DNA from 2 places in the Glutamicibacter mishrai genome. Region 2 is predicted to be linked to the other one. Evidence: predicted binding sites of a transcription regulator. Region 2 holds the regulator's gene; the other holds the start of a gene.
The links. The regulator HspR, encoded in region 2, represses chaperone genes until heat shock. The targets are predictions, from matches to a motif close to AAGTTGAGTCNNNNNGACTCAACTT.
Positions count from the first base shown of each region.

Region 1 (4,394 bases), 1.3 Mb from region 2:
ACCGATCAGACGGGCAACGGTGTGCTTCTCGCCGTATTCGCTCATATCGACTCGCACCAGCGAGTCGGCCGAACCGAACAGGTTGGTAGCCAGGGCCTTGGCCAGCTCGGTCTTGCCGACGCCGGTTGGGCCCAGGAAGAGGAACGAACCGATCGGACGACCTGCAGGGGACAGGCCGGTGCGGTTGCGTCGCACGGCGCGAGCCACTGCGGAGACGGCATCCTTCTGGCCGATCACCGAAGCGTGCAAGGACTCTTCGAGGGTCGCCAGACGTGACTTGTCATCGCCCGTGATCCGGGAAGTTGGGATACCGGTGGAGCGGGAGATGACCTCAGAGATCTGGGCTTCATCCACCACACGGGTGATTCCTGCGTCACCGGCTTCCTCTGCAGCATTGATCCGTGAGGTCAGCTCGGCGATGTGGTCGCGCCAGGCGCTGGCATCCTCGAAGCGTTCCTCGCCGATGGCGCGGGACTTCTCGCGTTCGGCCTCCACCAGATCGGCGCGCAGTGACTGCACGTCCTCGGTATCGCCGGCGGCGATGGAGCGCCGGGCACCAGCGATGTCGATCAGGTCGATAGCCTTGTCAGGCAGCTGGCGGTCGGTGAGGTACCGTGCCGAGAGTGCCACCGCGGCCTTGAGGGCTGCCGGGGTGTACTGCACCTGGTGGTGGTCCTCGTAGGATTCGCGCAGGCCCTCCAAGATGGCCAAGCTGACTTCCTGGGAAGGCTCGTCCACCATGACTTTGCCGAAGCGGCGGGCCAGGGCGCTGTCCTTCTCCACCTTGCGGAACTCGTCCAGCGTGGTGGCACCGATCAGATGCAGCTCGCCGCGAGCCAAGCGGGGCTTGAGGATGTTGGCGGCATCCATATTCCCGGACTCGCCGGAACCGGCGCCAACCAACAGGTGCATCTCGTCGATGAACACCAGAACCTGGCCCTCGGAGTCGGCAATCTCTTCGAGCAGGCCGGTCAGGCGTTGTTCGAAATCGCCGCGGTAGCGGGTGCCGGCCAGCATGCCGGGCAGGTCGATGGAGATCAACCGGGAACCGCGGATCTGTTCCGGGACCTGGTCATCGACGATTGCCCGTGCCAGTCCTTCGGCGATCGCGGTCTTGCCCACGCCGGCCTCGCCGATTAGCACCGGGTTGTTCTTGGTGCGACGAGCCAGGATCTCAACTACCTGATCCAGTTCGTCGTCGCGGCCGATCACCGGATCGATCTGTCCGTCAGCTGCCAGCGCGGTCAGGTCGGTTCCGTAGCGTTCGAGCATGGAGGCATCGGATTCGTCCTGCCCCTGGTCCTGTCCGCCATTCTGGGCGCGCTGGGCCTGTTCCATTGCGGCCTGCTGCAGGGACTGGCCGGTGATTCCGTGCTGTGCCAGCAGGTGGCTGACGGGGGATTCCGGATTGAAGACGAAGGCCAGGAACAGGTGGTCCGGGTCGATGTAGGTCGAACCGTAGTTGCGCGCCACCTGGTAGGCGTCAAAGAGGCTGCGCTGGGCAGCGGAGGATAGCCGAGTTGGCTTTTCTCCGTTGTCCTGGCTCTTTGGCATATGAGCGATGGCGTCTTTGCTGAGCGCCTCGATGTCGATGCCCATGGCGGTGAGGTGCTCGCCGATGGGTTCTGTGCGGATCAGCGCGGCAAGCAGGTGCAGTGAGTCGATTTCGTCGTGACCGTGCTCGTGCGAGATCGCTGCTGCGGTAGCTACTGCCTCGTGGGTACGCGTGGAAAGCAGGCGGGTGATGTCGATTGGACGTGCTGCCTGGGCTCGCGAAGAGAGGAAACGAGAGAGGAATTCCTCAAACGAGCCGTCTGATGGTGCACCAAAAAATGCTGGCAAGTGAGCCTCCTAGTAGAAACTTGAGCGGTCTATGCTCATGTTCAACGTATGAGGCTCCAAGATATTCCCGAGGCGTTCAAAATTTCTTTTTGAGCGCTCGAGATCACACAGGGGAGAAGATGGGATTAGTCCTTGGGGATTTCAACGATTCCCATGCGCGCGGCCGCCACAAGTGCCTGTACGCGGTCGCGGACATCCAGCTTGACGAAAATCTTGGCCATGTGTGTCTTCACCGTGGTTTCGGTGATTCCTAGGGTTTTAGAGATTTCAGTGTTATTTAATCCCTGAGCAAGGAGTTTTAGAATCTGGATTTCTCTATTGGTAATGCCAAGGTCATAAATAAGATCTTCAACAGCTTGAGTATTATCGGTATAGGCTTCGCGTACTGCCGAAATTAGGTCCGAAGAAACCGATGGGGAAATGGCAGCGGTGCCCTGATGAACTGCGTGCACAGCATTAATGATTTCGCCTGGTTCAGAATCCTTAACAAGGTATCCGCTGGCGCCGGCGGTGAGGACCGGAACTAAATACTCATCCGAGGAAAATGCCGTAATTGCAAGGACTGCGGGGCTGTCTTTGCGGGATTTAATGGCGCGAGTAGCGCTAACTCCATCCATGATTGGCATCTGCAAATCCATCAGAACAACGTCGATCTCATTCTCGGAACAATAGTCGACTGCCTGCTTGCCATTTTCTGCAGAAAATACGGTTACAATTCCTTGATCCGTTGCTAGGATTGTGCCCAACGCATGCCGAATCAGGGGTTCATCATCGACGATTAGGACTTTGATCTGTTCCATTATTTCCTTTGGGTCGATGCTGCAGACCACTAAACGGACTGCTCACTTGCAAGTATATAAGTTGACGAGATGTGGGGTTTGTTATGAAGGGTTTGAAAATGCTGGCGGTTGCCGCATTAGTGTTGGCACCATTAACTGCTGTGGCTGCTCCCGCATCTGCGGCGCAGAGCCCATTGATCAGCAGCGGGTCAGTTGCAACTCCGGCTGGATGGGGAACTGACTTTTCACGGTGGATGTGCGATCACTACGGAGTAGCCTGCCCATAGGCTATTTGACTTGAAAGCTGTTGCCGTGAATTATTCGGCGTATGAGTGAACGACTAAAAGACACCCTGACCAAGCATCTTGCTGGTCGGGGTGTCATTGTTTGGGTTGGGATCGCAGTACTCATGCTGCTCTCGGGCAGCGAGTTCCTCACCCTGTTCAGGGACGGTTTCAGCCGAGCATCGCAAGTAACAATCCTCGGTGCTCTCGTGGGGCCCGTGCTTTGCATAGTTCTGGCTGTTGGGCTGCGATGGGTTGCGGTCTCCCTCGGACTATTCGTGGCCGTCGCGTTCTTTTTCCTCAACGATGGCTTCATGTTCTTCTTGACGATCACTGCATTCATGATCTTCGGATCGCTTGCGGGCACGGCAAGTGCACGAAGTGTTCGGGCGCTATTCCTCACGCTTTCAACGGCTTGGATGGTGCAATTCGGAATCCAAGCCCAGGGAGACGCAGTCTTGCTTGTCGCCTTGGCCCCATTGAGCGCGTTGTCATACTTGGTGACCCGCAGCATCTATTCACTGCGTGAGAAAAACGCCAACGCGGTCGAGCAGATGCAGCGCGCGCAGGAGCAGACCAGGACTGCCATCGATAAAGAGCGCAAGAATATCGCCCGAGATCTCCATGACATTGTTGCCCATGACATCACGATCGTCGCTATGCAATCGAAGGCAGCGAAATTCGCCAACGATGGACAGATGGCCTTGGAAGCCTTGGATGTCATTTCCAAGTTGAGTTCTGAAACTTTGCATGACTTGCGCCTGATGCTCAACGTACTGCGGGCCGACGGGACGATGTCGGATGAAGCCGCGCCCGGCATCGACGCGCCGGCGGCTACGACCGTTTATGCGCTCCAAGGCGCGGAGCTATTTGCCCAGCGTCTTAAAGATGCAAATTTTCAAGTGACTTCGACCATGGATGCAAGAATTTCGGATTTGCCTCGTTCGGCGCAGACCGCGATCTATCGCGTGATGCAAGAAGGTACAACGAATGTCATAAAGCACGGTGCCCCGGGAAGTTCCTGCACTCTGGAGTTGCTGTCGAACGGCACTGAAGCGGTACTAGAAATCACTAATCAGATAGATGTTTCAGAGAAAAAGATGAAGGGTCTTCCGGAAGGAGGAAGCGGACTGATTGGAATGTCCGACCGCATGCGTACTTTTGGAGGAAAATTCTCGACGAGCTCCAAAAACGGGTTCTGGACCCTGCGCGCAAGCATCCCGTTCTAGCCCCTACCCTCCTACTAAAGTATGATTTCGGATTTCTGGCGAACGCGATAGGTTAGACATGTATCGGTGAAGACCGATCACCAATAAGGTACTTGGTGGTGTTTTGCGAGTGGCATCATGGAGGACCTGAGGGTGATTAAAAGGTACGTTGCATTGTGTAAACGGACTGATCTTTCATCGGCGGAGGCGCCCCCATCGCCCGCCGTTGTCTGTCAGCAGTGCAGCGTACCTTTTATAACTTAATCGCCGGCTGAACGGTC
Region 1 covers NZ_CP032549.1:2,135,543-2,139,936, forward strand. Annotated here, with positions in the region: gene D3791_RS10075 (ATP-dependent Clp protease ATP-binding subunit) at 1-1,842, opposite strand, end outside; gene D3791_RS10080 (response regulator) at 1,968-2,642, opposite strand; gene D3791_RS10085 (sensor histidine kinase) at 2,950-4,134, shown strand.
Region 1: a site for HspR is predicted at 1,860-1,884, ahead of D3791_RS10075 (ATP-dependent Clp protease ATP-binding subunit). Genes of this name have one in related genera too.

Region 2 (4,394 bases):
ACGCATAGCCTGCGATGCGGAAGGACGCGATACCGAAGGGAATGGTCACGATCAGCAGGCAGCAGATGATGCCGGCCAAAACGTACCCCAAGGCCAGCCACAGCCCGCCAAACACCAACCAAATTACGTTGAGAATACCGCGCACTAAATCAGTCATGATTTCATTCTTCAGCCCCGCCTGCCTTTGTGCCATAGGTGATCCCCCGGATTATCCCCTAGGGTGTCCAATCCCCTACTTTCTGGCAAGCAGCACACCCCCTGGCTCCGTTAGGATTAATCATCATGAGCGAATCGAGCGATCAGCAGCGCCCAGCCCACGGCACTGCCCCCAAGGACCCGAATCTTTTCCGCGCGGAGCCAGTGTCATTTGTACGCCGCGGCAACCGCCTCCAGGGCCGCCGTGCCAGCGCGTGGGAACGCAACGCAGAGCAGTACGTCATCGAACCGCCGCGCAAGATTGCCGATACCTCGGTGGCCGACGACTTCCAGCTTGACCCCGCTGAAGCTTTCGGCCGCGCCGCACCATTGGTCGTGGAAATCGGTACCGGCCTGGGAGAGTGCATCGCCAACGCCGCCAAGGATGATCCAGAGCGCAACTACTTGGCCGTAGAGGTCTACCGGCCGGGCCTCGCTCAACTCATGCTCAAGGTCGAGTCCTTTGGCATCACCAACGTCCGCGCCGTCCAGGCCAACGCCCCAGAGGTCCTGGACGTCATGCTTGATGAGAACAGCGCCGATGAAATCTGGATCTTCTTCTCCGACCCATGGCACAAGCCGCGCCACCACAAGCGCCGCCTGATCAAGAAGTCATTCCTCGACAAGGTCTCCCGCGTCCTCAAGCCGGGTGGAACCCTGCGTCTTGCCACCGACTGGTCGAACTACGCCGAGCAGATGCGTGAAGTCCTTGAAGCGCACGCCGATTTCGAGAATCAGCATCCAGGCAATTTGGCTGGCGAAGACAGCAACCTGACCAAGGTCCGCCGTGAGGGCATGGAAGGTTTTGATCCCGAGCCTGAATTCATTGATGAGCAAGGTGGCTGGGCGCCACGTTTTGAGCGCCGCATCCTCACCAGCTTCGAGGGCAAAGCTTTGAAGGCCGGTCGCCTCGTCTTCGATCTGGCGTACACCCGCGTCGGTTAATATCGGCGTCAAAGCTCCAGAAGGGCCATGGAATCCATAGGATGGATTCCATGGCCCTTCCTTCATCCAAGATCAGCAGTTACGCCCAAGCACCCACGATGGAATATGCCGGCGTGCGACTGGAACAGCTTTCACTCGACCACGCCCAAGAGCTCGCAGAGATTGTCTCAGCAGGGCGCCTTGATGAAATCTGGTACACCTCGATTCCCTCGGCGCAGGATATGGCCAGCGATATCAAGAAGCGTTTGGCTTTGCAGGAAAGCGGAGCCATGGCGCCCTTTGCCATCATTGACCTCTCCACAGGCAAGGCTGTGGGAGCAACAACGTACCTGAATATCGATGAACCGAACAAGCGCGTTGAAATCGGCTCCACCTACTTGTCCTCGGCGGTCCAGGGCACAGGGATCAACCCGGCAGCGAAGTTCCTGCTGCTGCAGCGGGCTTTCGAGGAATTGGATTGCTATTCCGTGGCATTCTGCACGCACTGGCATAACGCGGCTTCACGGGCTGCCATCGCGCGGCTCGGCGCAAAACAAGATGGGGTGCTGCGCAATCACAAATATGATCCGGCCACAGGAACGCTGCGCGACACCGTGATCTTTTCGATTCTTCCGCACGAGTGGCCTGCTGTGCGTACCGGCCTAGAGACGCGCCTCGCACGCCACGGGCGGATCTAGCGGCCGATAGCGCGGCGGGCGGTGAACAGCGTGACGGTTGGTTCGCGTCGTTCTGGACGCATGCCGCGAGCCAGGGACACCACATCGCCACCGGAAGTGCCGGCAGCAAAAATACGGGATTGGCCTTGGCGCACTGCGATGAGTTCATTGCGCAGGTCGTTGACCTCGGTCTGCAGGTAGGCAACCTGATCTTGCAGATCAAGGATCCGCTTGATGCCTTCGAGTGAGACGCCATCCTTGCTCAACGCCTGGACTTGGCGGAGCAGGGACACATCGCGCTGCGAGTAGCGGCGCTGCTTGCCCGATTGGCGGCTCGGCGACACCAGGCCGATCCGGTCATACTGGCGTAGCGTCTGCGGGTGCATATCTGCCAGTTGAGCGGCGACGGAAATGACGAAGACAGGTCGCAGGTACTCCCCGTTCACGTTGCTTCAACCACCTTTCTACATGGCTTGTCAGCTCTACAGCCTCTAGTCTTTGAGTCTAGCTTCCCTGCCGTGCCACTTCGAGGGCACGACAGGGAAGAAAGAACCCTCTTTGTTTCAGAGCTTGGCTTTGGCGGCCAAGTCCACGCGTGGGTCTTCGCCTTCGGTTGCTGCGGCGAAGTCCTCCACGGCCTTCTTCGCGGCGTCCGAGAGATTCTGCGGAATTACCACATCCAGGATGATCAGCAGATCGCCGGTGGCCTTGGAGGTTTTCACGCCTCGGCCCTTCAGGCGCAGAGTGCGGCCCGAATTCGATCCGGCGGGAACCTTCATCGCTACCGTTTCGCCATCCAGGGTGGGTACGTGGATCTTTGCACCCAGCACGGCCTCGTCAAAGGTGACTGGCACGTGGATGCGAATATTGTTCTCTTCGCGCTTGAAGAAGGGATGCTCGTTGACCTTCACCTTGACCAGCAGGTCGCCATTGCCAGCTGCACCAGGGTGCCCCTTGCCACGCACGCGAACGGATTGTCCGTCCTTGATGCCCGCAGGGATGCGCACGTCAATGACTTCGCCGTTCTGCTCGCGCAAGGCGATGGTGGTTCCCTTGATGGAGCCCGCGAAGGAGATCGAGGTGTTCGCGGTGCGGTCCTGACCCTTGCGCGGTGGCGCGCTTTGGCCGAAGCCGCCTGCGCCGCCGCCGAATCCGCCGCCCCCGAACAGGTCGGAGAAGTCCGGCTGTCCGCCGCGTCCGCGGGCTCCGCCCCCGCCGCCAAAGAGGTTGGAGAAGATATCCTCGAATCCAGCTTGGCCGCCTGGTGCCCCGCCAGGTCCTCCGGCGGAGAAGCGTGCTCCGCCGCCCATGGCACGGATCGCGTCATACTGCTCGCGCTGTTCTTTATCCGCCAGCACCGAGTGGGCTTCGGAGATGTCCTTGAATTTCTGTTCGGCTGCCGCATCACCCTGGTTGGTGTCCGGGTGGTACTTGCGCGCAAGCTTGCGGTACGCCTTCTTGATGTCCGCCTCGCTGGCGTCCTTGGCGACGCCCAGAATGGCGTAGAAGTCTTTTTCGATCCAGTCCTGACTTGCCATCAGGGCCCCGTCCTTTCAATGCCAATTCGAAACTGCCCACTGACGATTTCTCGGCAGTGGGCAGTTTCAATTGTGTTATTCGTGGCTATTCGCCGGTTGCTACCAGTACCTGCGCTGCGCGCAGGACGGTGGTTCCCTTGCGGTAACCGTTACGCAACACCTGGCCCACGTGGTCGGCTGGAACTTCCGGAACAGCCTGGCGAAGCAATGCTTCGTGGATGTTCGGGTCGAACTCAACACCGGCCTCGTTGATGCGCTCCAGGCCATGCTGGACCAAAATGGTATCCAGCTTGTTGGCGATCGCAGCGAACGGTCCGTCGGTCAGATCCCCATGCGCCCGGGCGGCATCGATTTCATCGAGTACCGGGAGGATGGTGGTCAATACCGACTGGACTGCGCTTTCTCGTGCCACTGCCCGGTCACGCTCAACGCGCTTGCGGTAGTTGACATATTCAGCCTGCAGGCGCAGAAGGTCGTTGCGCAGCTCGGTTTCGGTCGCGCTGGCTTCGCCCTGCTGTGCCTCGGCTTCATCAACGTCGGCGCCAGCTTCGTTCAGGATCGCCTCGGCCTGGCCCAGGGCGTCAGCGGTTGGCTGCTCATTGGCGGCCTCTGGCTGGTTCTCCGACTCGGCGTCGAAGTTTTCGTTCTGGTCTTTTGCCTCGGACATATTCCCTAACTCCCTACTTCTTGTCGGCTTCGTCTTCGTCGATTACCTCGGCGTCGACGATGTCTTCATCAGCGTTTGGAGCCTGCTCGCCCTCGCCAGCAGCAGCGCCTTCAGCCTGTGCGTTGGCGTAGATTGCCTCGCCCAGCTTGGTCTGCGATGCCTGCAGCTTCTCGAACGCGGCCTTGACCTCGTCGTCGTTATCCTGCTTCTCAAGGGCAGCCTTCAGTGCGTCAACGTCGGCCTGGACCTCGGTCTTGACCTCTTCTGGCAGCTTGTCTTCGTTGTCCTTGATCAGCTTGTCTACGGAGTAGGCAGCCTGCTCAGCGGCGTTACGGGTCTCAGCTGCCTCGCGGCGAGCCTTGTCCTCTTCGGCGTGTGCTTCAGCTTCCTGAA
Region 2 covers NZ_CP032549.1:815,139-819,532, forward strand. Annotated here, with positions in the region: gene D3791_RS03910 (YccF domain-containing protein) at 1-157, opposite strand, end outside; gene trmB (tRNA (guanosine(46)-N7)-methyltransferase TrmB) at 283-1,140, shown strand; gene D3791_RS03920 (GNAT family N-acetyltransferase) at 1,191-1,817, shown strand; gene D3791_RS03925 (heat shock protein transcriptional repressor HspR) at 1,814-2,242, opposite strand; gene D3791_RS03930 (DnaJ C-terminal domain-containing protein) at 2,360-3,334, opposite strand; gene D3791_RS03935 (nucleotide exchange factor GrpE) at 3,420-4,001, opposite strand; gene dnaK (molecular chaperone DnaK) at 4,015-4,394, opposite strand, start outside.